DNA from 2 places in the Brotomerdimonas butyrica genome. Region 2 is predicted to be linked to the other one. Evidence: predicted binding sites of a transcription regulator. Region 2 holds the regulator's gene; the other holds the start of a gene.
What was found. Region 2 encodes Rex, which represses fermentation and respiration genes when NADH is low (regulators of the CRP and FNR family bind a similar motif). Its sites were predicted from a motif close to ATTGTTAANNNNTTAACAAT; they were not measured.

Region 1: a site for Rex is predicted at 1,658-1,677, ahead of fucO (lactaldehyde reductase). Genes of this name have one in related genera too.

Annotation. Positions count from the first base shown of each region.
Region 1 is NZ_JAOQJP010000003.1:173,557-181,332, reverse strand. Features, by position in the region: gene OCV59_RS03590 (pyridoxal phosphate-dependent aminotransferase) at 1-480, opposite strand, end outside; gene OCV59_RS03585 (TetR/AcrR family transcriptional regulator C-terminal domain-containing protein) at 1,020-1,562, shown strand; gene fucO (lactaldehyde reductase) at 1,712-2,857, shown strand; gene OCV59_RS03575 (macro domain-containing protein) at 3,158-4,195, shown strand; gene OCV59_RS03570 (ABC transporter ATP-binding protein) at 4,288-5,202, shown strand; gene OCV59_RS03565 (ABC transporter permease) at 5,199-6,089, shown strand; gene OCV59_RS03560 (hypothetical protein) at 6,098-6,235, shown strand; gene OCV59_RS03555 (TetR/AcrR family transcriptional regulator) at 6,411-7,043, shown strand; gene OCV59_RS03550 (xylulokinase) at 7,170-7,776, shown strand, end outside.
Region 2 is NZ_JAOQJP010000014.1:42,161-49,936, reverse strand. Features, by position in the region: gene abc-f (ribosomal protection-like ABC-F family protein) at 1-1,305, shown strand, start outside; gene acpP (acyl carrier protein) at 1,449-1,676, shown strand; gene OCV59_RS10275 (redox-sensing transcriptional repressor Rex) at 1,695-2,336, shown strand; gene OCV59_RS10270 (DUF362 domain-containing protein) at 2,432-2,602, opposite strand; gene OCV59_RS10265 (DNA-3-methyladenine glycosylase family protein) at 2,789-3,673, shown strand; gene OCV59_RS10260 (co-chaperone GroES) at 3,927-4,199, shown strand; gene groL (chaperonin GroEL) at 4,219-5,853, shown strand; gene OCV59_RS10250 (hypothetical protein) at 6,125-6,904, opposite strand; gene OCV59_RS10245 (D-2-hydroxyacid dehydrogenase) at 7,126-7,776, opposite strand, start outside.

The DNA.
Region 1 (7,776 bases), on a different contig from region 2:
GCCGGGCTGACTGAGAGCAGATTCAAGCTCGTTGGCGTCGAATGTGAATGCAGGCGGTTTCAAAGGAACGAATATCGGTTCCGCTCCGCTCAATATAGCGTCAGCTCCGTAGTTTTCGTAAAACGGCGAGAATACTACTACTTTGTCACCGGGGTCGCATACGGACATCATCGCAGCCATCATCGCTTCCGTACTGCCGCATGTGGCAACGATCTCAGAGTCCGGATCGATCTTCATCCCCGAGAAATGCTCATGCTTTTCGGCGATCGCCTCGCGAAAATTCTGCGCACCCCATGTGAGCGCATACTGATGCGGCCCATCCAGTGCGACCTGTGAAAGGCGTTCTGTCAGTTCTTTCGGAGGATCGAAATCAGGAAATCCCTGTGAAAGATTTATTGCGCCATGTTCGTTCGCGACTCTTGTCATGTGACGTATTACCGATTCTGTAAAAGTTTCTGTTCTTGATGATAATCTAGGCATGATACCCCTCCTGCATCTTTTCTACCGGACAAGTATAGCATATTTTCAAACGGTTTTGAACGTTCGATACGCCGCATTGTTTTTTCAGCTTTGCAGCTTTGTCGCACTGATTTCAGCCATGATCCCACTTTGAGGTCTCGTGTATGGCTGAAATATTCCAGAAATATCAAATGAAAAGAAAAGGACATGATCATCATCTGTATATTTATGGAAAATTTCAGCCGTATTTATTGTAAAGAATGCTGTTTATGGCTGAACGCAGGCCGGGAAGATGTCTGAAATCTCTTAAGAACCGCTCAATGCGATTTCATACTCTCATATATTTCCAGATTTCCGCTATACACCACAGTTATGACATCAATTATGGCTGAAATGAGAAAAACATCACCCCTGTGTCATAAAACCGGCTAGTGATTGACTCCATACAGGGGTGATGTTAAAATCCAGATATGGTAAATGACAGAATTGAAAAAAATCTCACTGCAGAAGACACATGTGTTGACAGTGCTGAGAAAAAGCCGGATCGCCGGCAGGAAAAAATGAAATACAGGCTCGCGGCGGCAATGAAGAAGTGCATGGAGCGTATGCCTGTAGAAAAGGTCACAGTGAAAGAGATCGTCGAGGAATGCGGGACGACCAGACAGACGTTTTACAGGCACTTCCTTGATAAATATGATTTGATCAACTGGTACTTTGACAAGATCCTGAGCGAATCTTTCAAGCATATGGGAACAGGAGAGACTGTATACGAAAGCCTTGTCAGGAAATTCCGCTTCATAGAACATGAACGGCTTTTCTTTGATGCGGCCTTCAGATATGATGATCAGAACAGTCTCAGAGATCATGACTACAGAGAGATACATGCGTTTTACACGAATATGATAGAGAGCAGGACGAAGGAGCCGTTGAGCAGCGAGCTGAATTTTATCCTTGAAATGTACTGCCGCGGATCGGTGTATATGACTACGCGGTGGGTGTCGGGAGAAATCGAGTATACCCCGGAAGAAATGGCAAAATGTCTCGTCGAGGCAATGCCTGCAGTGCTCGCCGAAGTTTTCAGGGTGCAGGGTCTGGTTCAGTGACCATGATGTGCGGTGTTTCCGTGCAGTGATTTTCAAAATAAATATCCTTAAAAGTGACAGTCGTAAAGATTTGTCACTTTTTTAAACAGCGGGATATTGTTAAAATATAGACATAAAAAGAATACAGATTTTTCTGAAGGAGGATCATCATGGCTAACAGAATTATGTTAAATGAAACTTCATATCATGGAGCAGGCGCAGTAAATGAAATCGCAACAGAAGTAAAAGCAAGAGGCTTCAGGAAAGCGCTTGTATGCACAGGACCGCACCTGCTGAAATACGGCACTACAGCGAAAGTCACAGATGTGCTGGATGCAGCGGGGATACCGTATGAGATCTTTTCGGATATCAAGGCAAATCCGACTATCGAAAATGTACAGGATGGTGTGAAAGCATTCAGGGATGCAGATGCCGACTGCATGATCGCTATAGGCGGCGGCTCGGCGATGGATACGTGCAAGGCTATCGGTATCATAATAAACAATCCGGAATTCGAGGATGTGAGAAGTCTTGAAGGCGTCGCACCTACAAAGAAGCCATGTGTTCCTATAATCGCTGTGCCTACGACTGCAGGCACGGCAGCAGAAGTGACGATAAACTATGTAATAACAGACGTTGAGAAGAAGAGAAAATTCGTATGTGTAGATCCCCATGACATGCCGGTAGTGGCAGTGGTGGATCCTGATATGATGTCGTCCATGCCTAAGGGCCTGACTGCTTCGACGGGAATGGACGCTCTGACACATGCGATAGAGGGATATACTACGAAAGCTGCGTGGGAGATGACTGATATGTTCCATCTGAAGGCCATCGAGATCATTTCAAGATCGCTCAGAGGCGCTGTTGCAAATGAAAAGGAAGGCCGTGAAGGAATGGCTCTCGGACAGTACATAGCAGGTATGGGATTCTCGAATGTGGGTCTTGGAATAGCTCACTCGATGGCACACACGCTCGGAGCAGTATATGACACGCCTCACGGAGTTGCATGCGCGATGACTTTACCGATAGTCATGGAGTACAATGCGGACCAGACCGGTGAAAAATACAGAGAGATCGCCAGAGCAATGGGTGTAAAAGGCGTGGATGACATGTCGGTGGAGGAATATCGCAAAGCGGCAGTAGATGCAGTGCGCAAGCTTTCCGAAGATGTAGGCATACCGACTAAGCTGGAAGCTCTCAAAGAAGAAGATCTCGAGTTCCTGGCAGAATCGGCACAGGCAGATGCATGCGCACCGGGAAATCCAAAGGATGCAGGGATCGAAGATTTCAAGACCCTGTTCCGCAAGCTGATGTAATATGAGTCATATGCATTTATGAGTACTGACTGCAGATATGTCAGCTGTGCATAATGCAGTATAGATATTAGAAAGGCTGTCGTGTCAGCGATGTCATATTCGTTCGATACGGCAGTCTTTAGTTTTTGATGTAAAGTTTCACGCCGCTGTTTTCGCCGGAGACATGGACTTTCTCTTCTGCTGCGGTTTCCTCAGCGCTGCGGCTTTTACCGCAGTTGTAGGTTTTACCGGCACTCAAATTGCCTTTGATATCAAAATAATATATAATGGACACATGAAAATCACAAAGGAGAATTTACAATGAGTGACAGATACGCAAAGGCGCTTGAACGTGCGTTATACAACTGGTATTACTGCGGTGACGGGGCGCCGACGGAACCGGTCTTCAACATGCTCAGCGAAGGCAGCAGGAAAGGGATGCAGCTGCTGGTGCCGATAGAGATACCGAAGGAACTGCTGCAGCAGCTCGCGAATGCCGGCGACCTCAGCGAAGGCACTGCGTTTTCCATAGACGAGGAGATGCCGATAAGCTTCAAGCATATACCGATAGATGAAGAAGGACATTACCTGATACCGCTTTACACGAGCGAGGAACAGATGCAGCTTGGAGATGAAACTTCAGCGATAAACCAGCAGTTCGCAGAGCTGATGGATCAGCTGGACCAGTGGCCTGACTGCGCGGGATATGTGATAAACCCGTACTCCGAAAAGATACTGGTAGACCGCAATATACGCGAGATGATAAGAGGTTATAAAGCAAAGTCGCACGTCGCGTTCGTCAGAGGCAGCGTGATGGATCTCAAAGTGTCAGCTGTCGTGAATTCAGCGCATAAGACGCTGCTCGGGGGAGCGGCAGTCGATGAGATCCTGCTCAGCGACGGAGAAGTCGACGAGGCGTTCCTGTGCGGAGGCGGTCTCAACGGTGCGATACATGAAGCTGCCGGTGAAGGACTTTTCAACGAGTGCAGGACTCTGGGCGGATGTATGCCGGGAGATGCGAAGATTACCGGCGCACACGATTTCAAAAATGCAGATCACATAATACATGCAGTGGGACCGTTCTATCAGGGCGATGAAGATGATGAAAGTGACACAGAACTGCTGGCGTCATGCTACCGCAGGGCACTCGACATCGCTGCCGAAAACGGCTGCGACAGCGTGGCATTCCCATGCATATCAGCAGGAGCGCAGCGCTTTCCGATATACAAGGCGGCGCCGACAGCACTGATAGCAGTGGTAGAGTGGTTCGAAGAGCATCCTGACGTAGTGATGAACGTGTACCTGTGCAGCTTTACAGACAATGAATACAAATTCTATCTCAACCTGATAAAGAGCTGATGCCGTGAAAAGGAAGCACGCTGCAGCTTTGCGGGCGGACATGAGCGAGCCGGCCGGCACTGCATGCGGCAGGCCATGAAAGGGATATCTCAATGGAAAAGATCATAGAAATAAATAATCTGAACAAGTCTTTCGGCGATCTGAAAGCGGTGGATGACCTGTCGTTTTCCGTGGAAAAGGGCGAGCTGTTCGCTTTTCTGGGCGTCAACGGCGCTGGCAAGTCGACTACGATATCGATAATGTGCGGTCACCTTGCGAAGGACGGCGGCACGGTGAAAGTCTGCGGAGAGAATACAGAGCACGGCATGGGCGAGATCACGAGGAATATAGGAGTGGTGTTCCAGAACTCGGTGCTCGACCAGGCGCTTTCAGTCAGAGACAATCTGAGGAGCCGCGCGGCGCTTTACGGTATAAACGGAAACGCGTTCAGGAACCGTTATGACGAGCTGGCGGCGCTTCTTGATTTTGAAGATATGGACAGGCGCATCGTCGGCAGGCTGTCGGGAGGGCAGCGCCGCAGGATAGATATCGCGAGAGCGCTGCTGCACAGACCGCAGATACTGATACTGGACGAGCCTACGACAGGACTCGATCCTCAGACCAGGAAACTGCTGTGGGACGTTGTCAAGGAACTCCGACGTAAAGAAAGCATGACGGTTTTCCTTACGACGCATTACATGGAAGAAGCGGCAGACGCCGATCATGTGGTGATACTCGATTCTGGCAGGATCGTGGCAGAGGGGACGCCGCTGCAGCTCAAGAACCGGTACACCGGCGATTTCATCACACTGTACGGGGCGAGTGAAGCGGAAGCGCAGCTGCTGGGCCGCAGCTTTGAAAAGCTGCCGGGAGCATTTAGAATAGAAGTCGGCAGCACTGCGGAAGCGACAGAACTGATATTGCGCCATCCGGAGATTTTCAGAGATTATGAGATAACAAAAGGTAAAATGGACGATGTCTTCCTTGCTGCAACAGGGAAGACGCTTACGGGAGATGATGAAAAATGACTGGACTGGGCAATCTGACAAGAAGAAACAGCAAGCTGTTTTTTAAAGATAAAGGGATGTTTTTCACGTCGCTGATAACTCCCGTGATCCTGCTTGTGCTCTATGCGACATTTCTGGCGAAGGTATACCGCGACAGCTTTGCATCAGCCGTGCCGCAGGGATTCGAGCTGGATTCGTCGCTGATAGACGCGACTGTGGGAGGGCAGTTGATCTCATCACTGCTGGCGGTGTGCTGTATCACGGTGGCATTCTGCTCGAACATGCTGATGGTGCAGGACAAAGTCACGGGCGCGCTCCGGGACATCACTGTCACACCGGTAAAGCGCTCGACGCTGGCAGTCAGCTATTATATCGCGACGGTGCTTTCGACTATGCTCATATGTCTGATAGCGACCGGGGCGGGATTCATATATCTTGCAAAGGCCGGGTGGTACCTGTCCGCGGCGGATACGGCGCTGTTCGTGCTCGATGTGATCCTGCTTGTGCTGTTCGGCACGGCATTGTCTTCGATAATAAACTTTTTCCTGTCATCGCAGGGGCAGATGTCGGCGGTGGGGACGATAGTGAGCGCAGGGTACGGCTTCATATGCGGCGCATACATGCCGATATCGCAGTTCGGGGAAACTCTGCAGCATGTGATCTCGTTCCTGCCGGGTACATATGGCACGAGTCTGCTGAGGAACCATGCGCTTGCAGGCGTTTATCAGGAAATGGCAGACACGGGATTCCCGTCAGAGGTCATAGAGGCGATAAAGGATTCCGTGGACTGCAACCTTTACTTTTTTGACAGTAAAGTGGAAACAGGCACGATGTATATGATCCTGGCTGGCTCGACGGCAGTCCTGATCGGAATATATATCGTGATGAACCTGCTTAAGAAACACTGAGCTTTTCCATGGCACTCAACTTCGTAGCGATAATACTTGCGATCACGGGTATACTGAACCCTGTAGTGGGAGCCCTCGTGCACAATGCCGGATCCATAATGGTCATCATAAATTCGGCACTGCTCCTGCGCTGGAAGAAAAAATAAGATAAACCGCATCAGGGAATATATGAGACAGACGTTTCTCGCAGTGAGGCGTCTGTTTTTTCGTGCAAAAGCGCACGCTTTTTTCTGCGGCAGTATTGCAAAATGCAGCCAGAGGGATATAATATAATTATCTTGTGAACGAATATTCACGTCACGAAAAAGAAGGAACAGCAAAATGTACAAGAAACTTGATGAAAAAACGATAGAGGCGATACTTGAGAGCGGGATCGATGTGTTCGTGGAGAAAGGCCTCAGGGGCGCCGGTATGAACGAGATCGCGAAACGATCAGGCGTGAGCGTGGGCGTCATATACAAGTATTTCAGCGACAAGGACAGTTTTTTCCTGCACTGCGTCAACCACAGTCTGGAGCTGCTGGACAAGGTGCTGGAGGAGGCGGCCGGAGGGTCGTCTGACATCAGCGAATACATAAGGAAGATCGTATACGCGCTGATAAGGAATTCGAAGCTGCACGCGAACTACAATGCGATGTACCATGAGATAATGTCGGGCGGCTGCAAGAAATACGCAGAGGACATCGTGGAAAAGATAGAAAAGCGATCCGCGGACATTTACAGAAATGCCATAAAAAGCGCCCAGGAGAACGGTGTGATAGGGAATGACACGGATCCCGGGATCCTTGCATTCTTTTTCGACAACATGCTCATGATGATGCAGTTTTCATACAGCTGCGACTACTACAGGGAGCGCATGAAGATATTCTGCGGCAGCTCGTCAGAGGACGACGAAGAGATGGCGGAGAGCCTGATCCAGTTCATCGAGGGCGCGCTGCGGGTGCAGACAACATAGCAGGTGCAGCCGAGACAGTCGGTATAGCAGACACAGCCGGTATAACAGACACAGCCGGCCGGCATATAATTACAGACAGAGACGTACTATCACAGACAACTGCAGATAACGGAGAAGGAGGAGAAAATGCTTTATGTTATCGCATATGATATAGGCACGACAGGGCTCAAGACCTGCCTGTTTTCCATAGGTGAAACGATAGAGATGATAGCAGGCACATACAGCGACTATGATCTTTACATACTGGAAAACGGCGGTGCCGAACAGGATGCGGACCAGTGGTGGGAGGCCATGTGCAGCACCACGAAGGAGATAATGTCAGAAACCGATGTGACCCCGGATATGATAGACGGGATATCGTTCTGTTCGCAGATGCAGGGAATGGTGCTGGTCGACCGGGAAGGCAGGGCGCTGAGACGGCCGATGAGCTACATGGATCAGCGAGCCGTAAGGGAAATGAAGGAATGTCAGAGCCACGGCATCAGGATCGCAGGCGTCAACGTCTTCAAGCTGCTGAAGAGTCTGAAGATCACGCACGCGGCGTCGACGAGCGTAAAAGATCCGGTGTGGAAATACAAGTGGGTCCAGAAGAACGAGCCGGAGATCTTTGCAAAAGCGCACAAGTGGCTTGATGTCAAAGAGTATCTGATCGCCAGGTGCACGGACAGGTTCGTGATGACGAGAGATTCCGCGTATGCGACGTTTCTGTACGATACGAGAAAAGGGCGAGAAG
Region 2 (7,776 bases):
GAAAATCACAAGCTCAATATATATGAAGGAAACTATACGTTTTATGCCACTGAGCGCAAGAACAGGCGCGAGGCTGAGCTTAGAAAATATGAGAAGCAGCAGAAGGAGATCAGCCGTCAGGAGGATATGATCCGCAGGTTCAAGCAGCGCGGCACAGAGAAGCTTGCGAAACGTGCAGCTTCCAGAGAAAAGCGGCTCGCAGCTATGGATGTGATAGACAGACCTGAAGGAACGACAGGGAAGATGAAGCTGTCGTTCAAGGCGGACTTCCAGAGCGGAAGAGATGTGCTGTATGCCGAGGGACTTTCGAAGAGCTTCGGATACGGTTCGAGGAGAACTGAGTTGTTCCACGGAGTCGACCTCGATATAAAGCGCGGTGAGCGTGTGTGCATAGTCGGTGCGAACGGCATCGGCAAGACGACACTGCTCAAGATCCTGATGGGTGAGCTTTCCGCGAATACGGGACGCATAAAGATCGGCCATAACGTGCAGTTCGGCTACTACGACCAGGGACAGCAGCTGCTGAACGCGGCAAACACCGTGATGGGTGAAGTCAGAGACTCGTACGGCCTTTACACGGATACGGAGATAAGAAATATACTGGGAAGATTCCTGTTCAGGGGCGACGAAGTGTTCCTGACGGTTGGATCGCTGAGCGGCGGAGAAAAGGCGAGACTTTCGCTTCTCAAACTCATGCTTTCGGGGGCGAATGTGCTGATGCTTGACGAGCCGACCAACCATCTCGACATCGAGTCCAAAGAAGTGTTTGAAGAAGCACTCCTGGACTTTCCGGGAACATGTATCATAGTATCCCACGACAGATATTTCCTTAACAGGATACCGACGAGGATAATCGAGCTGACGTCCGAGGGCATAGACAACTACCTGGGAACATATGATTACTACGTCGAAAAGAAACAGCAGCAGATCAGATCCGGCAAGAAGTACCTGGAGGAGCTGTCTGCGGGAAAACGCGCAGACGCACCGGGAAACGGGGATGCTGCAGAGGGTGCTGTATCTGATGCAAAGGCGGCAGGCGGCGGTGAGCCGGAGCTGTCTTCTGCAGAACGCAGGCGCATCCAGAAGGAAAAAGAGGCCGAGGAGCGCAGGCTGAAGCGGCACAGAGAGAAGCTCGAAAAAGAGATACAGGAGCTTGAGGATTCCATAAAAGAGCTTGAAGAAGAGCTGTGCAGGGAAGATGTGGCAAAGGATCACGTAAAGCTTGCGGAGATCAGCAAGGCGCTGACAGAGAAGAAAGACGATCTCGATGAAAAATATGAGAGCTGGCTCCAGCTGCAGGAGTGACGCGCGCCGGGCATCTGATTTTTTTATCAAAACTATTGCAATAAAAGAGTGCATACTCTATAATGATTGGGAGTTGCCGCATATATTTTCAGCGGCATAATATAGTAACGAAAAATGATATTTTGATTATGGAGGTATATATCATGACATTAGACAAGATCAAGGGAATAATAGCAGAGCAGTTAGGTGTTGATGAAGAAGACGTGAAGATGGAAACACATCTCATGAAGGATCTCGAAGCTGATTCACTGGATGCAGTAGAGATCATCATGGCTATCGAAGACGAATTCGACATCGAAGTTCCTGACGAAGACGCTGAGAAATTCCAGACAGTAAGCGACATCGTAAACTACGTGGAATCAAGAGCATAAAAAACAAAAGGTTTTGAGATGAAAAGGCAAGCTAAGATTTCCAATGCTGTGATCAAGAGGCTGCCGCGTTACAGGAGATATCTGCGCGAACTTCAGAAGAAGGGCATAGACAAGATATCATCCAGCGAGTTCAGTAATCTGACCGGGTACACTGCGTCGCAGATAAGGCAGGATCTCAACAATTTCGGAGGATTCGGCCAGCAGGGATACGGTTACAGTGTGGACGGCCTTTACGATGAGATAAGCGCGATACTGGGCCTGGATAAGCAGTACAAGATGGTGATCGTCGGTGCGGGCAATCTGGGGCAGGCGCTGGCAAACCACACGTACTACTACAAGACCGGATTCATCGTCTGCGGTATCTTCGAGATAAATCCGCGGCTTATTGGAATGAAGATCAACGATATAGAGGTCATGGACTATGACAATATCGTTGAATTTGTTGAGGAAAACGATATAGATATAGGTATCATATGTACTACCAAGGACGCCGCCCAGGAAGTTGCAGACAAGCTGTGCTTCGCAGGGGTGAGGGGTCTCTGGAATTTTGCACCGATAGACATAGAAACACCTAATCATGTGGCGCTCGAGAATATGCATATAAGCGACAGCCTGCATTCTCTCGCATACCATATGAACAGAAATCAGAGTCAGGAATAGGCTCAGGGTGTATTACATAAGAATATTGGTAAATTAAATAACCGTTTCATTATGAAACGGTTATTAATTATCACATTGATATATGTTTTTTTGAACTACTCTTCAACTGGAGCATCCACAGGACATGCGCCTGCGCAAGCACCGCAATCAATGCAAGTGTCAGCATCTATAACATACATAGAATCGCCGGCTGAGATAGCATTTGTAGGACATTCGTCCATGCAAGCTCCGCAACTGATGCATGAGTCTTTGATTACATAAGCCATTGTAAGTACCTCCTTTAAAATTATCACTAAATGACAAACTGATTATAACAAACCTTAACGAGGAATTCAAGATTAAAGTTTACGTACTTACAGGGAAAAGCGGTCAGGAAAGAGCTTTAAGACCGCGGGATCCTGCAGATGGATCGATATGGATATCATATATATGAAAGAGAAAGGGACAGTGTAATGGCAAGAGAAGATAACGGAGTACTGATCGCCGAGGGGGTAAGAGATTTTGATCTCGACAATATCTTTGACTGCGGGCAGTGTTTCAGGTGGGAAAAGACAGCTGACGGGATGTATGCGGGGACCGCTCACGGCAGAGTGGCGGTCATGGAGTATGACAGTGACACCGGAGTGCTGAAGATACACGGCGCGGATGAAGACGATTACAGGAACATATGGCATCATTATCTGGATCTTGACAGAGATTACTCGGAGATAAAGAAACAGCTCTCATGCAAAGACGAGGTGATCGCAAAGGCCATCGAATACGGGCCGGGCATACGCATACTCAATCAGGACAAATGGGAGACCCTGATCTCATTTATAATATCTCAGAACAACAACATACCTCGTATAAAGAAATGCATAAACTCGCTGGCTGAGACGCTGGGCAGCAGAGCAGGGGCGCTCGCCGGAAAGGAATTCTATGATCTGCCGTCCCCGGAAGTGCTGGCGGGAGCTTCACTGGATGATCTCGCTCCATGCCGGCTCGGATACAGAGCGAAGTATCTGATCGATACGGCGAAAATGGTAGCGGAGGAAGGTATAGAGAGCCTGGAGAGGCTGGGAACGGATGAGGTGAGCTCGGACGAGGCTTTCGATCAGCTCAGGAGGTACACCGGTGTAGGACCGAAGGTGGCAAACTGCATCGCTCTGTTTTCGCTGGGAAAGATGGACCGGTTCCCGATAGACGTCTGGGTCAGGAAGGTCATGAACAGGCTGTACGGCATGGATGAGGGCGATATGAAGGCTATGGCGGACTTTGCGGCGGAACATTTCGGAGAGTACGGAGGAATAGCCCAGCAGTATCTTTTCTATTACATAACTCACAACAAAAATCTGTGATCCGCTGAGCGAAGAAAATCAAAAAAGGTGGTTGACAAATAGCGGAAATGGCTGTAAATTATAGTTAGCACTCGGAAATAATGAGTGCTAACAATCGCCGGGGCGTCGGCAGCATTGCAGAATTGCTGCATGACAGATGCAGCGACGGCCGCGGAGTGAGCTTTGCATAAAGCTCAGACAGAGGTGCATATAAAAAGGAAAGATCCTTTTTCAAATTATATAAGAAAAATGTAAAGGAGATGACATAATGAGTATTGGAATCAAACCTTTGGGTTCAAGAGTAGTTATCAAGAAAATAGAAGCGGAAGAAAAAACGGCGAGCGGTATCCTTCTTACGAGCTCGGCTAAGGAAAAACCGCAGGTTGCTGAGGTAGTTGCAGTCGGACCTGGAACAGAAGACGAGAAAATGGAGCTCAAGACAGGGGACAAGGTGATATTTGCTCAGTATGCCGGTACAGATGTCAAGTACGGCGGCGAAGAGTACTCGATCATGAACCAGAGAGACATTCTGGCGATAGTTGAATAATAAAGGGAGGTATTTTGATATGGCAAAGGAATTACATTACGGAGAAGATGCCAGAAGAAAACTTCAGGCAGGTGTAGATAAATTAGCAGATACAGTTAAGATCACGCTGGGACCTAAGGGCAGAAACGTGCTGATCGACAAGAAGTTCGGCTCACCGCTCATCACAAACGACGGTGTTACGATCGCAAGAGAGATCGAGCTCGAGGACTCAGTGGAAAACATGGGTGCGCAGGTAGTCAAGGAAGTCGCTTCAAAGACTAACGATGTGGCAGGAGACGGTACGACTACTGCTACTCTGCTGGCTCAGATCATAATCAAGGAAGGCTTCAAAAACGTTGCTGCAGGAGCTAACCCTATGGTACTCAAGAGAGGTATCCAGGGCGCTGTAGACGTTGCTGTAGATGAGATCAAGAGACTGGCTCAGACAGTGGACAACAAGGACAGCATCGCTCAGGTAGCAGCAGTATCAGCTGCAGACGAGAACATCGGACAGCTGATCGCGGAAGCTATGGAAAAAGTGGGAAAAGACGGAGTCATCACTGTCGAGGAATCAAAGACTATGGGAACTACTCTCGATGTAGTTGAAGGTATGCAGTTCGACAGAGGATACTTCTCACCATATATGGTAACAGATACAGAGAAGATGGAAGCGGTTCTCGAAAACCCTTACATCCTGATCACTGACAAGAAGATATCGAACATCCAGGAGATCCTGCCTGTACTCGAACAGGTAGTTCAGCAGGGAAGAAAGCTCCTCATCATCTGTGATGATCTGGAAGGCGAAGCTCTGGCAACTATCATCGTCAACAAGCTCAAGGGAACATTCGACTGCGTTGCAGTAAAAGCACCTGGATTCGGTGACAGAAGAAAGGCTATGCTCGAAGATATCGCTATCCTGACAGGCGGTACAGTTATTTCATCAGATCTCGGATATGAGCTCAAGGAAACTACTGCAGATATGCTGGGAAGCGCAGGCACTGTAAAGGTAGACAAGGAAAACACTGTTATCGTGAACGGTGCGGGAGATGCTGAGGAGATCAAGGCAAGAGTTGCTCAGATCAAGACTCAGATCGAGAACACTACTTCGGATTTCGACAGAGAAAAGACTCAGGAAAGACTTGCCAAGCTGGCTGGCGGCGTAGCTGTCATCAAGGTCGGCGCAGCAACAGAAACTGAGCTGAAGGAAAGAAAGCTGAGGATAGAAGACGCTCTGAACGCTACAAAGGCAGCAGTTCAGGAAGGTATCGTTTCAGGCGGCGGAGTGGCACTGGTAAATGCTATCCCTGCAGTTGCGAAGTATGTTGAAGGTCTTGACGGCGATGCTAAGACAGGCGGTACTATCATCGTGAGAGCTCTGGAAGAGCCGGTAAGGCAGATCGCAGAAAACGCAGGCTTCGAAGGCAGCGTAGTAGTTGCTCAGGTAAAGGGCAGCAAGGAAGGAACAGGCTTCAACGCAGCTACAGAAGAGTATGTCGACATGATCGGCGCAGGTATCGTAGACCCTGCAAAGGTTACGAGATCAGCACTCCAGAATGCTGCATCAGCTTCAGCAATGCTGCTGACAACTGAAGCGGGAATCACAGACGCACCGTCAGATGAACCTGCAATGCCAATGGGCGGCGGCATGGGAGGCGGAATGCCTGGAATGATGTAGTGCGGCAGTAACTGCATCACATCAGAAACCGTTCCGGTAAATAAACCTTAAAAGTGTGAGAAAAAGCTGTGCGGATGGATGAACCATTTGCACAGCTTTTATTGTATAAGGAAAACCCTGCGTTTAACGCAGGGATCATTTTTATGCGGTAAAAAGAAAAGACTGTTGGGCAGATGTTCTGAAAACATCGCCGGACAGTCTTTTACAGCATTTTGGTTTGACCGCGTACGGTCGTGTCTGATCGCCGTCCCGCGTGAAGGGCAGCAGAGACTTATCTGAACCTGAAGCACTTGCCGCATACTTCAGGCGACGGTATGTATTTGTCTATAGTCCTGCAGTGTTCCTGGCACTTTGCTCTGTCGATGCCGTTTGCGGAGATCGCATGTCCGGGACAGGCGTCGATCATTTCCTGTGAGCATGAAACTCCCGGAGCGCCCTCGTAGCGGCACTTTGCATGAAGCATATCGTAGACTTCATCGAGCTGCTGCTGCGTCATAGGTTCTGAAGGGTCCGCGTAATTTCCGTCGGTAGATACAGCACCGAGACGTCCGCCGTATTTTCCGTTTATGAGGAACGAACCGCCTGTGCCGAACTCACCCATTCCTGCGGCGTACGCTGCCATTTTGAAAGAGAACTCCTCGTGATGCAGATCATCCACCCAGTCTGTAGGAGTCGTGAGCGCCGAAGAAAGTCTGCCGATCATGTCGAGCGTACCTCTGATGACCCTGTTGAGTTCCATCGAGAGCCACAGCGATTCGACGAATGCTCTTTCCCACTGTGCTGACGGAGCATCGCCGCCCTCATTGCCTGCAGCGACTTCGTCTGCAAACGGAACATAGTGAAGGATCACTGTATTCCCGGGCTGGAAGATCGCCTTCGGGTGCTTGCAGAGCTCTCTCTCCCAGAACATGTCGAAGAGCGGATCTTTCGCATATACATATGCGAGAACCGGTTCTCCGAATTTTGTTGTGATGTCGTCTCTTTCCTGAAAATCGGCAACAGCCTTTTTTACATTATGTTCTATTTTTTCTTTGATATCAAATCCGGCCATAATTAACACACCTTTCTTGTTTTTATGGAAATATCCTGCGGGATATTTCGGGGTCTCAGTAGTTATCATATCTATATTATACCATATTGCAGGCTGAGCAATGTTGCGGCTGCAACGCTCGGTGGTCGGTGAGCGCCACATATCACATATAGAGTTTCATAGTGACGGCGCATATGGCTTTTGCACATGTACCTGTGCAGTATCCGTATGCGGCCGTCAGGCTAGTCGACTCTGTTGAGTCTGCCGCCGTGCAGCCAGTCCTGCAGATTGTCTGCCAGCACATCGATGATGATCTGGCGCATTTCCTGCGGCGACCATGCCATGTGCGGCGTGATGATGCAGTTGTCGAGTGTCGTCAGCGGGCTGTCGTGAGCCGGCGGTTCAGTTGCCAGCACGTCGAGTGCAGCGGCTCCGAGAAATCCGGACTTGAGTGCGTCGTAAAGCGAACGTTCGTCGACGAGTCCTCCGCGCGCCGTATTGATCAGGACAGCTCCCGGCTTCATGTTCACGATGAACTCAGTGTTCACCATGCCTTTGTTTTCTTCTGTGAGCGGGCAGTGGAGCGAGACGAAGTCAGATTTCATCGCACCCTCAGGATCTTCTCTGTAGATGTTGATCTTCATGCCGAGAGCCGAGGCGATGGCAGCCACTCTTTTTCCTATCGCACCGTAACCGATGATGCCGAGCGATTTTCCGGCGAGGAGCGTGACCGGCTTTTTCCAGTAGCAGAAATATTTGCAGTCGGCCCATTCGCCCTGGTGTACGGACTGGTTGTGCAGCCCCACGTTGTTAGCAAGCTCCATGATGAGCGCGATCGTGTGCTGAGCAACGGCATCCGTCGAGTATTTAGGCACGTTGGTCACCGCTATGCC